4 regions of the Streptomyces sp. NPDC059256 genome follow, and region 2 is predicted to be linked to each of the others. Evidence: riboswitches for the same ligand, from Rfam matches in the RefSeq annotation. Region 2 holds a riboswitch; each other region holds the start of a gene.

The links. Region 2 has a riboswitch for cyclic di-AMP ahead of ACFXJL_RS19615 (LysM peptidoglycan-binding domain-containing M23 family metallopeptidase). Riboswitches for the same ligand answer to the same signal wherever they lie in the genome.
Positions count from the first base shown of each region.
Region 1: another riboswitch for cyclic di-AMP. It lies ahead of ACFXJL_RS17225 (M23 family metallopeptidase); the one in region 2 lies ahead of ACFXJL_RS19615 (LysM peptidoglycan-binding domain-containing M23 family metallopeptidase).
Region 3: another riboswitch for cyclic di-AMP. It lies ahead of ACFXJL_RS21465 (C40 family peptidase); the one in region 2 lies ahead of ACFXJL_RS19615 (LysM peptidoglycan-binding domain-containing M23 family metallopeptidase).
Region 4: another riboswitch for cyclic di-AMP. It lies ahead of ACFXJL_RS04590 (M23 family metallopeptidase); the one in region 2 lies ahead of ACFXJL_RS19615 (LysM peptidoglycan-binding domain-containing M23 family metallopeptidase).

Region 1 covers NZ_JBHYZO010000006.1:324,589-326,779, forward strand. The annotation lists gene ACFXJL_RS17225 (M23 family metallopeptidase) at 197-1,093, opposite strand; cyclic di-AMP (ydaO/yuaA leader) riboswitch at 1,106-1,268, opposite strand; gene ACFXJL_RS17230 (pitrilysin family protein) at 1,526-2,191, opposite strand, start outside.
Region 2 covers NZ_JBHYZO010000008.1:68,832-71,022, forward strand. The annotation lists gene ACFXJL_RS19615 (LysM peptidoglycan-binding domain-containing M23 family metallopeptidase) at 191-1,213, opposite strand; cyclic di-AMP (ydaO/yuaA leader) riboswitch at 1,217-1,395, opposite strand; gene ACFXJL_RS19620 (tyrosine-protein phosphatase) at 1,812-2,191, shown strand, end outside.
Region 3 covers NZ_JBHYZO010000009.1:176,440-178,630, reverse strand. The annotation lists gene ACFXJL_RS21475 (ATP-dependent Clp protease proteolytic subunit) at 1-348, shown strand, start outside; gene ACFXJL_RS21470 (hypothetical protein) at 354-668, shown strand; cyclic di-AMP (ydaO/yuaA leader) riboswitch at 1,027-1,182, shown strand; gene ACFXJL_RS21465 (C40 family peptidase) at 1,186-1,662, shown strand; gene ACFXJL_RS21460 (ATP-binding protein) at 1,842-2,191, opposite strand, start outside.
Region 4 covers NZ_JBHYZO010000002.1:21,346-23,536, forward strand. The annotation lists gene ACFXJL_RS04590 (M23 family metallopeptidase) at 102-1,124, opposite strand; cyclic di-AMP (ydaO/yuaA leader) riboswitch at 1,136-1,292, opposite strand; gene ACFXJL_RS04595 (PP2C family protein-serine/threonine phosphatase) at 1,809-2,191, opposite strand, start outside.

The sequences.
Region 1 (2,191 bases), on a different contig from region 2:
CCGTATCGGGAATGCCGCGGCTTTCTGTGCTGTGGATGCTTGGAGACGCTCGGAGGCGTGCTCGGAGATGCTTGGAGACATCAGATACAGCAGATACAGCTGAGGGCCCAGGGCGCTGTGGGATTCCGCCGGTAGGCGCCGGCGCCGCACCTCGCCCGCGCTGACGACCGCTCGCCGGCCATCAGCGCGGCACGGTTCAGATCTTCACACCGTGGGCGCGCAGATACGCGAGCGGGTTGACGTCCGACCCGTAGTCCGCGCTCGTCCGGGCCTCGAAGTGCAGATGCGCCCCCGTGGAGTTGCCGGTGGAGCCGGCGCGGCCGAGTTGGTCGCCCGGCATGACGCTCCGACCGACGGAGACACTCAGCGACGACAAGTGCCCGTACTGCGTGTACGAACCGTCGTTCATCTTGAGGACGACGTTGTAGCCGTACGCCCCGCCCCAGCCCGCTTCGACGACCGTGCCCGCGCCCACCGCCACCACCGGGGTCCCCGTGGAGGCGTGGAAGTCGATGCCGGAGTGGCTGCCGGAGGACCACTGCGAGCCACCCGCGCGGTAGTCCGTGGTGACGTGGGATCCGGCGATCGGCAGACGGTAGGCGTTCAGGCGCTGGCGCTCGGCCTCACGGGCCGCGCGCTCCTTGGCCTCGCGTATCTCGTTGGCGCGGGCCTCGGCCTTGCGCCGGGCCTCCGCAGCCGCCTCCATCCGGGCCAGTGCCTCGCGCTTTTGGATGACGGCCTGGTCGGCGACCTCGTCCGACAAGGAGTGCGCGGACAGCATCTGGGCCGTCAGGGTGTGCTGGGTACGAGCCGTCTGAACGATGGTCGAGCCGGTCACGGCCGCGTCCATCGTCACCGGGGTGGCACCCGCGGTAGTGCCGTCGACGCCATCAGTGCTGTCAGTACCACTGTCGGGGGTGGCGACCGAGCCGGCATCGGCGGCGAAGGAACCGTCGTCGGTGGCCAGGGCAGGACCTGCGAGGGTCCCGACGACTCCGGTGGTGGCGAGGGCCGCGGCGGAGGCGAATCCCGCACTCGTACGCGTCTTGCGGCCCGGGGCACGGTGTCTCCCGGTGGAACGGGCGAGCGCCATGTAGAGGCTGGTCCTTTCCTTCCTTCTCGCCTACCGGGTTAGCTGACGGGTTCGGAGCAGGAAGGTCTCCTACGAATCCCTCCGCACGGTGGCGAAGGCACCCGATTCACCCCAAGGGACCTGGGTCCCCGGCTCCCCAGACTCGCGTCTGACGGGGACTCGGCGATGACTGTCCGTGCCGCGGATGCGGCGTACTGCCCGCGAACAGCCGCACTGACGCTAAGCGGACGGACCGCCAGGCGCCAAACAGACCGGCATTTTTGTTGCCCACGCCACAGTCGAGACGGTGGCCTTCCCCGTAAAACGGACAGGTTTCCTTCCTGTTCGGGTCGCTCGCACTCCCGGAACACGGCAGGGCCCCGGCGCCAGCTGGCTACCGGGGCCCTGCACAGACGTGCACAGACGGACGGCCGTCCGACCGGAAGCGGGCAATCAGCCCGCCACCACGGTCACTTCTCCGATGCCGAGAGCCCGTACCGGCTCCTCGATCTGCGCGGCATCGCCCACGAGGACCGTCACCAGCCGGTCCTGGGGGAAGGCGTTGACCACGGCGGCGGTCGCCTCCACGGTGCCCGTCTGGGCGAGCCGCAGATACAACTGGGCCTGGTAGTCGTCCGCGAGGTGCTGCTCCACCTGGTCGGCGAGCGTGCTCGCCACGGAAGCCGCGGTCTCGTACTTCAGCGGAGCCACCCCGACCAGGTTCTGGACGGCGACATCGCGCTCGGCGTCCGTCAGGCCCTCGGCCGCGAGGGTGCGCAGCACCTTCCACAGATCGTCGAGCGCCGGCCCGGTGTTGGGCGTGTCCACCGAGCCGCTGATGCCCAGCAGGGACGCGCCCGTCCCGTCGGCCGTCGACCGCAGGACCTGCCCGAAGGCCCTGACGCCGTACGTGTAGCCCTTCTCCTCCCGCAGCACCCGGTCCAGGCGCGAGGTGAGCGTGCCGCCCAGGCAGTACGTACCGAGGACCTGCGCCGGCCACACCCGGTCGTGCCGGTCCGCGCCGACCCGGCCGATCAGCAGTTGCGTCTGCACGGCACCGGGCCGGTCCACGATGACGACCCGACCGCGGTCGTCGCCGGTGATCGCGGGGACGGGACG
Region 2 (2,191 bases):
TGTCCTCCGCGATGTGACCTACGCGACCGTAAGGAGAGGTTGACGCCGGGTGATCTATGCCACCAGGAAAAGGGCGCATCCCTGGGAATGCGAGGAAGTCCCCGTTTCGCGGCTGCGAAACGGGGACTTCCTCGTGCTGGTGGTGCCGGGGGTCGCACGCGACCTCCGGCACCGGGTCAGGGCGACTCGATCAGAGCGAGACGCCGTGCTGACGCAGGTACGACACCGGGTCGACGTCGGAGCCGTAGCCGGGGCTGGTGCGGATCTCGAAGTGGAGGTGCGGACCACTGGAGTTTCCGGTGGAACCGACCGCGCCGATCTGCTGTCCACCGCTCACGCTCTGCCCCGAGGAGACCGAGAGGGAGGACAGGTGTGCGTACTGCGAGTACTTGCCGTCGGTGTGCTGGATGACGACCTCGTTGCCGTAGGCGCCGCTCCAGCCTGCCGAGACGACGGTGCCGGGGCCGACCGAGCGCACGATGGTGCCGGTGGCGGCAGCGAAGTCGATGCCGGTGTGGTAGCCGCTGGACCACATGGCGCCCGAGACCTTGTAGGAGGTGCTGACACCGACCGCGGAGAGCGGGCTGGCCCAGCCGGAGCCGGTGGCCTCGCTGGAGGACTCGGCGGCGGTGGAGGTCTGGGCGGCGGACGACTGGGCCACCGGGGCCTCATCGTCCTTCTTGACCTCGGCCTCGACCTTGGCGGGACGCTCCTGCTTCGGCTCGACCTTGGCGGGACGCTCCTGCTTCGACTCGGCGGCAACCTTGGGCTTGGCCGGCGCGACGGGCTTGCTCTCAGCCGTCTTCGACTCGGACGTCTTGGACTCGGCGGCGGACGCGCCACCGATGGTGAGCTTGAGGCCGGGGTGGATCAGTGAGGGGTTCTCGCCGACCGCGTCACGGTTGTCGGCGTAGAGCTGCTGCCAGCCACCGTCGACCCGGTGCTCCTGCGCGATCTTGGAAAGGTAGTCGCCCGCGACGACCCGATAGGTGACCTGAGTGGCCACCCGCTCGGCGGGCGCCGTCGCGGGTGCGGTGGTGGTGGCGGCCGAGGCGACCACGGGTGCCGCGACGGGGGCGGTCTGCTCGGCGGCGAAGGCGTTCGTGGCGCCCATCAACGGAAGGGCGATGGCTGCGCCACCGGTGCCGGCGGCAACGATTCCCCGGGTGATGGTGCTGGTCCTGGTACGGCGGTGCTTACCCTTTGCGGGCATGGCGCATTTCCTCTCCGGCGCCTACGAGGTGAGCTGTCGGGTTCGAGCTGGAGATGCCCGGCCGCACTTCTGCGCGACTTCACCCCAAGCCGTCCGGAAATCCGGATCGGCGTACTACCTGGGTCCCCCGCTCCTGCCACGCGTGGATGTGGATGAATTCCGGGCGGCGGCAGGATTAGGCGATCCGTCCGGAGTTCCGTGACCGTAATCGAGCCCTCTTCAGGCAAACAAGCCGGGCCCTTTTCTGATCAATGACAAAGGTCACGACGGGGGGAATTTCCCGTAACACTCCGTGGAAGGCGATGTGGCAACTCCCGCCGCCCCGTCGGGAATCCTCTGCGGTGCGCCGCAACTGAGGGTCACCACTATGATCCCGCTCACGAGCGGGCCCTCAGCCACTCGACAGGCAGGACATCCAACCACCGAAGTACCCAATTCGGACAGAAGCAGCCCGGGCGTCCCTCACAGGTAATGGGTGGAACAATCAGTTCCCAACAGAGATCACACAAAATGATCATCTGATGAGCGAATGTCGTATCGTCGAGAACACGCCAATGTCGGCGAGCGGCGCCGACGGCAGTGACCCTCAGGAGCCTCTGTGACGCAGCAGCTGCCGCCGCAGGTCCCGTCCATCGAGCCGGAACTGACCGGAGTACGGAACTTCCGGGACGTCGGCGGCCTGCCGGCCCTGGACGGACGTCGGGTGCGACATGGGCGGCTGTTCCGCAGCGGTCATCTGGCCCATGCGACCGGAAGCGATGCCGCGTTCCTGTCCTCGCTGGGACTGCACACGATCTTCGATTTCCGCAATGAGGCGGACATGCTGCTCGACGGTCCGGACATTCCCCTCCAGGGCGTGCGCAACCTCAATCTCCCGCTCAGTGACCCTGCGGACGGCGCGGAGTTCTGGCAGATGGTGCGCGACGGAGACATCGAGCAGTTGCGGTCCATCCTGGGGGACGGCCAGGCCGCGGCACG
Region 3 (2,191 bases), on a different contig from region 2:
GTCTGTCTCGGCCAGGCAGTCTCCACGGCAGCCCTCCTGCTCGCCTCCGGCACGCCGGGCAGGCGCATGGCCCTCCCCGGAGCCCGGGTCGTTCTGAAGCAGCCCTCATCGGAGGGAGAGCAGCACGGCCAGTTCTCGGACCTCGACATCCAGGCGAAGGAACTCCTGCGGCAGCAGTCGCAGTTGACCGCACTGATGGCGCGCCACACCGGCCGGGAGCCGGCACGGGTCGCAGAGGATCTGGAACGGGACGCCTTCTTCACCGCGACCGCCGCCCAGGAGTACGGATTCGTCGACCACGTCATCATGAATCGCGGAGCCACCCCGTCCGGGCCCGGAAGCCGGTGACCACGATGGTTCCGGAACTACCTCCGCTGCCCGCCCTCACCCGCGCCGAGGGCCAGTTCATCGACGCCTACCTCGCCGTCGTGGATCAGGTCGGACGCATCAACCCCGCCCGTTCCACCCATACCTATGGGGCGCTGCGTGCCGCGCAGGCACTGGTCTCCGGGGCCGTCGCCCTCAAGGACGCGCTGACCGTGATGCACCAAAGGGGCGAGAGTGACGTCCATGTGCAGACGCTCGCCCGCGCGCTGCGCGTCCTCGACGGCGAACGCAGATCACTTCGAGTGACTTTGCCCCCTTCCGTAACTCCTAACGACCCCTGACGACGGGCCGGAACGAACTCCGCCCAGACCGTCAACCGCCAAAGGAGTAGTGGTTGAGCTACCCCATTTGAAGTACGCGCATGAGAGCCAGCAGCTACGGTCGAGTTGCGCACAAGGATGACGCGTCGAACGGAATGCCTTATTCCGGTGCTGGTACGGGCATCCTCACCTGTCGAGGGCCGATCGCGCGGCGAGCATGTCCACCCGATCAGACCAATGGTGTGAAAACTCACATATCGCCGTTTCCGCTCGGCAATTTGACAGGCCGTGGGTCAAGATCCCTGGGACGACAAGCCCCCGTCACCTCGGCGGGGCAGCCCGGGCGGACGCCGAGTCCTGCCGCCGCCGGGGCGACTGGTCGACAGGAGTGCTTCGGCAGGAGTGGAGGACCCAAGCAGTACGGGGCGCCCGGAAATTCCGGACGTTCCTTGGGGTGAAGCCGCGCAAGCGGCCGGGCACCTTCGTCCGCCCGAACCCGACAGGTCATCCTTCACAGGCGGCTGACGAAGGGTCGCGCATGAGTGCGCAGAACAACGTCCCGTTCCTGCTGGGTCGGGCGGGAGCGGTATCCGCTCTCACCCTCGCCGCTCTCGGAGGGTCGCTGCTCGTACCGGGCGGCACACCCGAGGCACACGCCGCGTCGAGCCACGCGGGCAAGGCACTGAAGGTGGCGGCATCCAAGAAGGGCGCCCCTTACAAGTACGGCGCAGTAGGACCGTCCCGTTTCGACTGCTCGGGGCTGACGCTCTACTCGTACAAGAAGGCCGGCAAGAAGCTCCCCCGTACCGCACAGCAGCAGTACAACAAGACGCGCCGCATCTCCGCGTCCGCGCGCCAGGCCGGCGACCTGGTGTTCTTCTACTCCGGCCGGAACGTCTACCACGTGGGCATCTATGCCGGTAAGGGAAAGATCTGGCACTCCCCCAAGACGGGGTCCTGGGTGAAGTTGGACAAGATCTGGTCCAAGAGCGTCAAGTACGGCCGCGTGGGGTGACGATCCCGCGCTGAGTCCTGGTACTCGATCCGCGCCGGCCCCGGGTGTGGCCCCCGGCGGTCGGCGCGGAGCTCTGTCAGGTCAACGGCTGGAAGCGGACGCCGGCACCGGACACCGGCACCGGACACCGAGTCCGGCGGACCCCACGCAACCGAGCCGTCCTCATCGCGCGGTCGACGTCAACCGGGCACCGAGGCGGTCCAAGGAAGGGCGACCCACACCGTCTTGCCCCCCTCGTCCGTCGGAGTGACGTGCAGCTTTCCGCCGAACTCCGCGATGAGGGTGCGCACGATCACCATGCCTCGGCCGTTGTCCTGCCGTACGGCGGCGGGAAGCCGTTGCGGCCAGCGCGGATGACTGTCCGTCACCCCCACCATCAGCTCCTCTTCCCGCGCCAACCTCAGTTCCAGCGTGAAGGTGGGCGACTGGCCGAAGGTGTGCTGCACGGCGTTGGTCGTCAGCTCCGAGACGATCAGCCGGACGGTGTCCACTTCGCCGCTCCGTGCCGGCAGGCCCCACTCGGTCACGA
Region 4 (2,191 bases), on a different contig from region 2:
CCACGACCCGATCCTCTGAACCGTCCGTGTCCATGGCGCGTTCGCCCCATCGATATGGACACGTGGACACGGTCACGGTCGCGGTCACCGCGAGCGGTGGCTCAGATCGTCAGACCCTTGCCGCGCAGCCAGGACAGCGGGTCGATGCCCGAACCACCGGGGGTCTTGACCTCAAGGTGGAGATGCGCGGCGCTGGCATTGCCGGTCGCGCCGACCCGGCCGATCAGCTGGCCCGTGCTCACCTTCGCGCCGGCGCTCACACTCATGGACGACATGTGCGCGTACATGACTTCGGTGCCGTCGTTCAGCTTGAGGATGACGTTGTAGCCGTACGAGTTGGACCAGCCGGCCGACTTGATGGTTCCGCTGGTGACGGCCTTGAGGGGAGTGCCGGTCGAGGCCGCGAGGTCAAGGCCGGTGTGCTGGCCCGAGGACCACATCGGACCGGACTGGCCGTAGCGAGCCGTGATCGTGTACGAGGAGAGGGGGAGCGAGAAGCTCTTGGCCAGCTTGGCCAGGCGCTCGGCCTCGGCCTTCTCCTTGGCTTCCGCTTCGGCCTTCTTCTTCGCATCGGCCGCCTTCTTCGCGGCCTTCTTCTCCGCGAGTTCCTCGGCCTTCTTCGCATCCTGTGCGGCCTTCGCCGCGGCGGCCTTCTCGGCGGCGAGCTTGGCCGCAGCGTCGGCGCTGGCCTGCTGCTGCTCGGCCTGCTGGAGGATGCGGGAGCGCAGTGCCTCTCCGGCACCGGCCTGCCCTGTGCTGACCTCCTGGCCTGCGAGCCCCATCGCCGCGTAGGAGGCGGACTCATCGACCTCCGGAGCGTCCTCGGAGCTCAGGGAGTCGGGAAGGCTCTCGGTGATGGCGTCGGGAAGCGATATGGAGACGGCGGGCTTGTTCTGGGCGGTGGCCATGCCACCGGCACCGACAGCCGCGATCACACCGACGCCGAGCACCGTGGAGCTACGGGCGAATCCGCCCCGCTGCTTCATGACCCGGTGCTTGTGGCGACCGCGCGGCCGGATGGTCTCCGCGGTGGGGTTCCACTCGCCGGTGGAGCGGGCTGCACCCTCTTCGCTGAAGACGCCGGATTTGAACGGTGCTTCCGGGGCAGGACTGTTAGACGCCACTGAGGCGTGCTCCTTTCCTTCCTTCTCGCCTACCGGGTTAGCTGACGGGTTCGGAGCAGGAAGGTCTCCTACGAGCGTCTTCGACCGCGAACTGCACGGCAGAATATGCCCGATTCACCCCAATTAGTGGTTCCCCGGTTCCCTTGCGGAATTCGGCGCATGAGCACGGCGCCGTCCTGACGACGGCTGGGACGACCGCGCTGCGTTATCGAACGTTAATAGACACCAGGACTTTATTCCAAGCTGTTCTGAGTGATCTTTAATCTCTTTGCCACAGACTTACCCGGACACAAGCGGCCGGATTCGGGCGACTTGAACCGGACAAGACGTGCGTCACACCCCTGGCGGTTCGTCAAATGTTATGCGCAGGGCTCCCCTTCAACTACGGAGAGTGCATGGGCTCGTGGTGCCTCTTCCCAGGGCCACCGGAAACAACCCACGGGCCGACGCGTCAACACGTCGAAACCGAGCCACTGAGCAACACCCAGCAACACCCAGCAGCTCCGCACAGCGCAACCGGGCACCCCGGCTACACCGGGTAGAACCGCGTCGCGCCGAGCAGTCGCCCTGATGAAGTCGCGCCAAGCAGTCGCCCTGACCGAACCCGACCCGCGGGTCGCCCCTGAGGGCCGAGAGGGGGCCTCCACGGGCACCCGGGGCTCTCTTAGCCGTGGGCCCGGGCCTTCAGAGGCCACGCCCCCGCCATACCGCACCACCTTCCGCCGGCCGGGCCAGCGCCAGCAGCGCCATATCGTCGAAGCTGCCCCCTCCGGTGTGTCTACGGACATCGTCGAGGAGTGCGTCGAGCAGTTCCCCCGGGCCGACGAACTGCCGTCCCGCCAGCCATACGGCGGGGTCATAGAACGTTCCCGCCCCGTCCCGTGCTTCGGAGAGACCGTCGGTGTAGAGCAGCAGGGTCGCCCCCGGCGGCAGCGGGTACTCCTCCGCCCGATCGGGCCAGGTCCCCAGATCGCCCATCGACAGCGGAAGGGCCGGCTCGGTCGGCGGGAGCCCCTCCAGTAGGCCGTCGGCGTACAGCATCAAGGGCTCGGGGTGCCCTCGGTTCA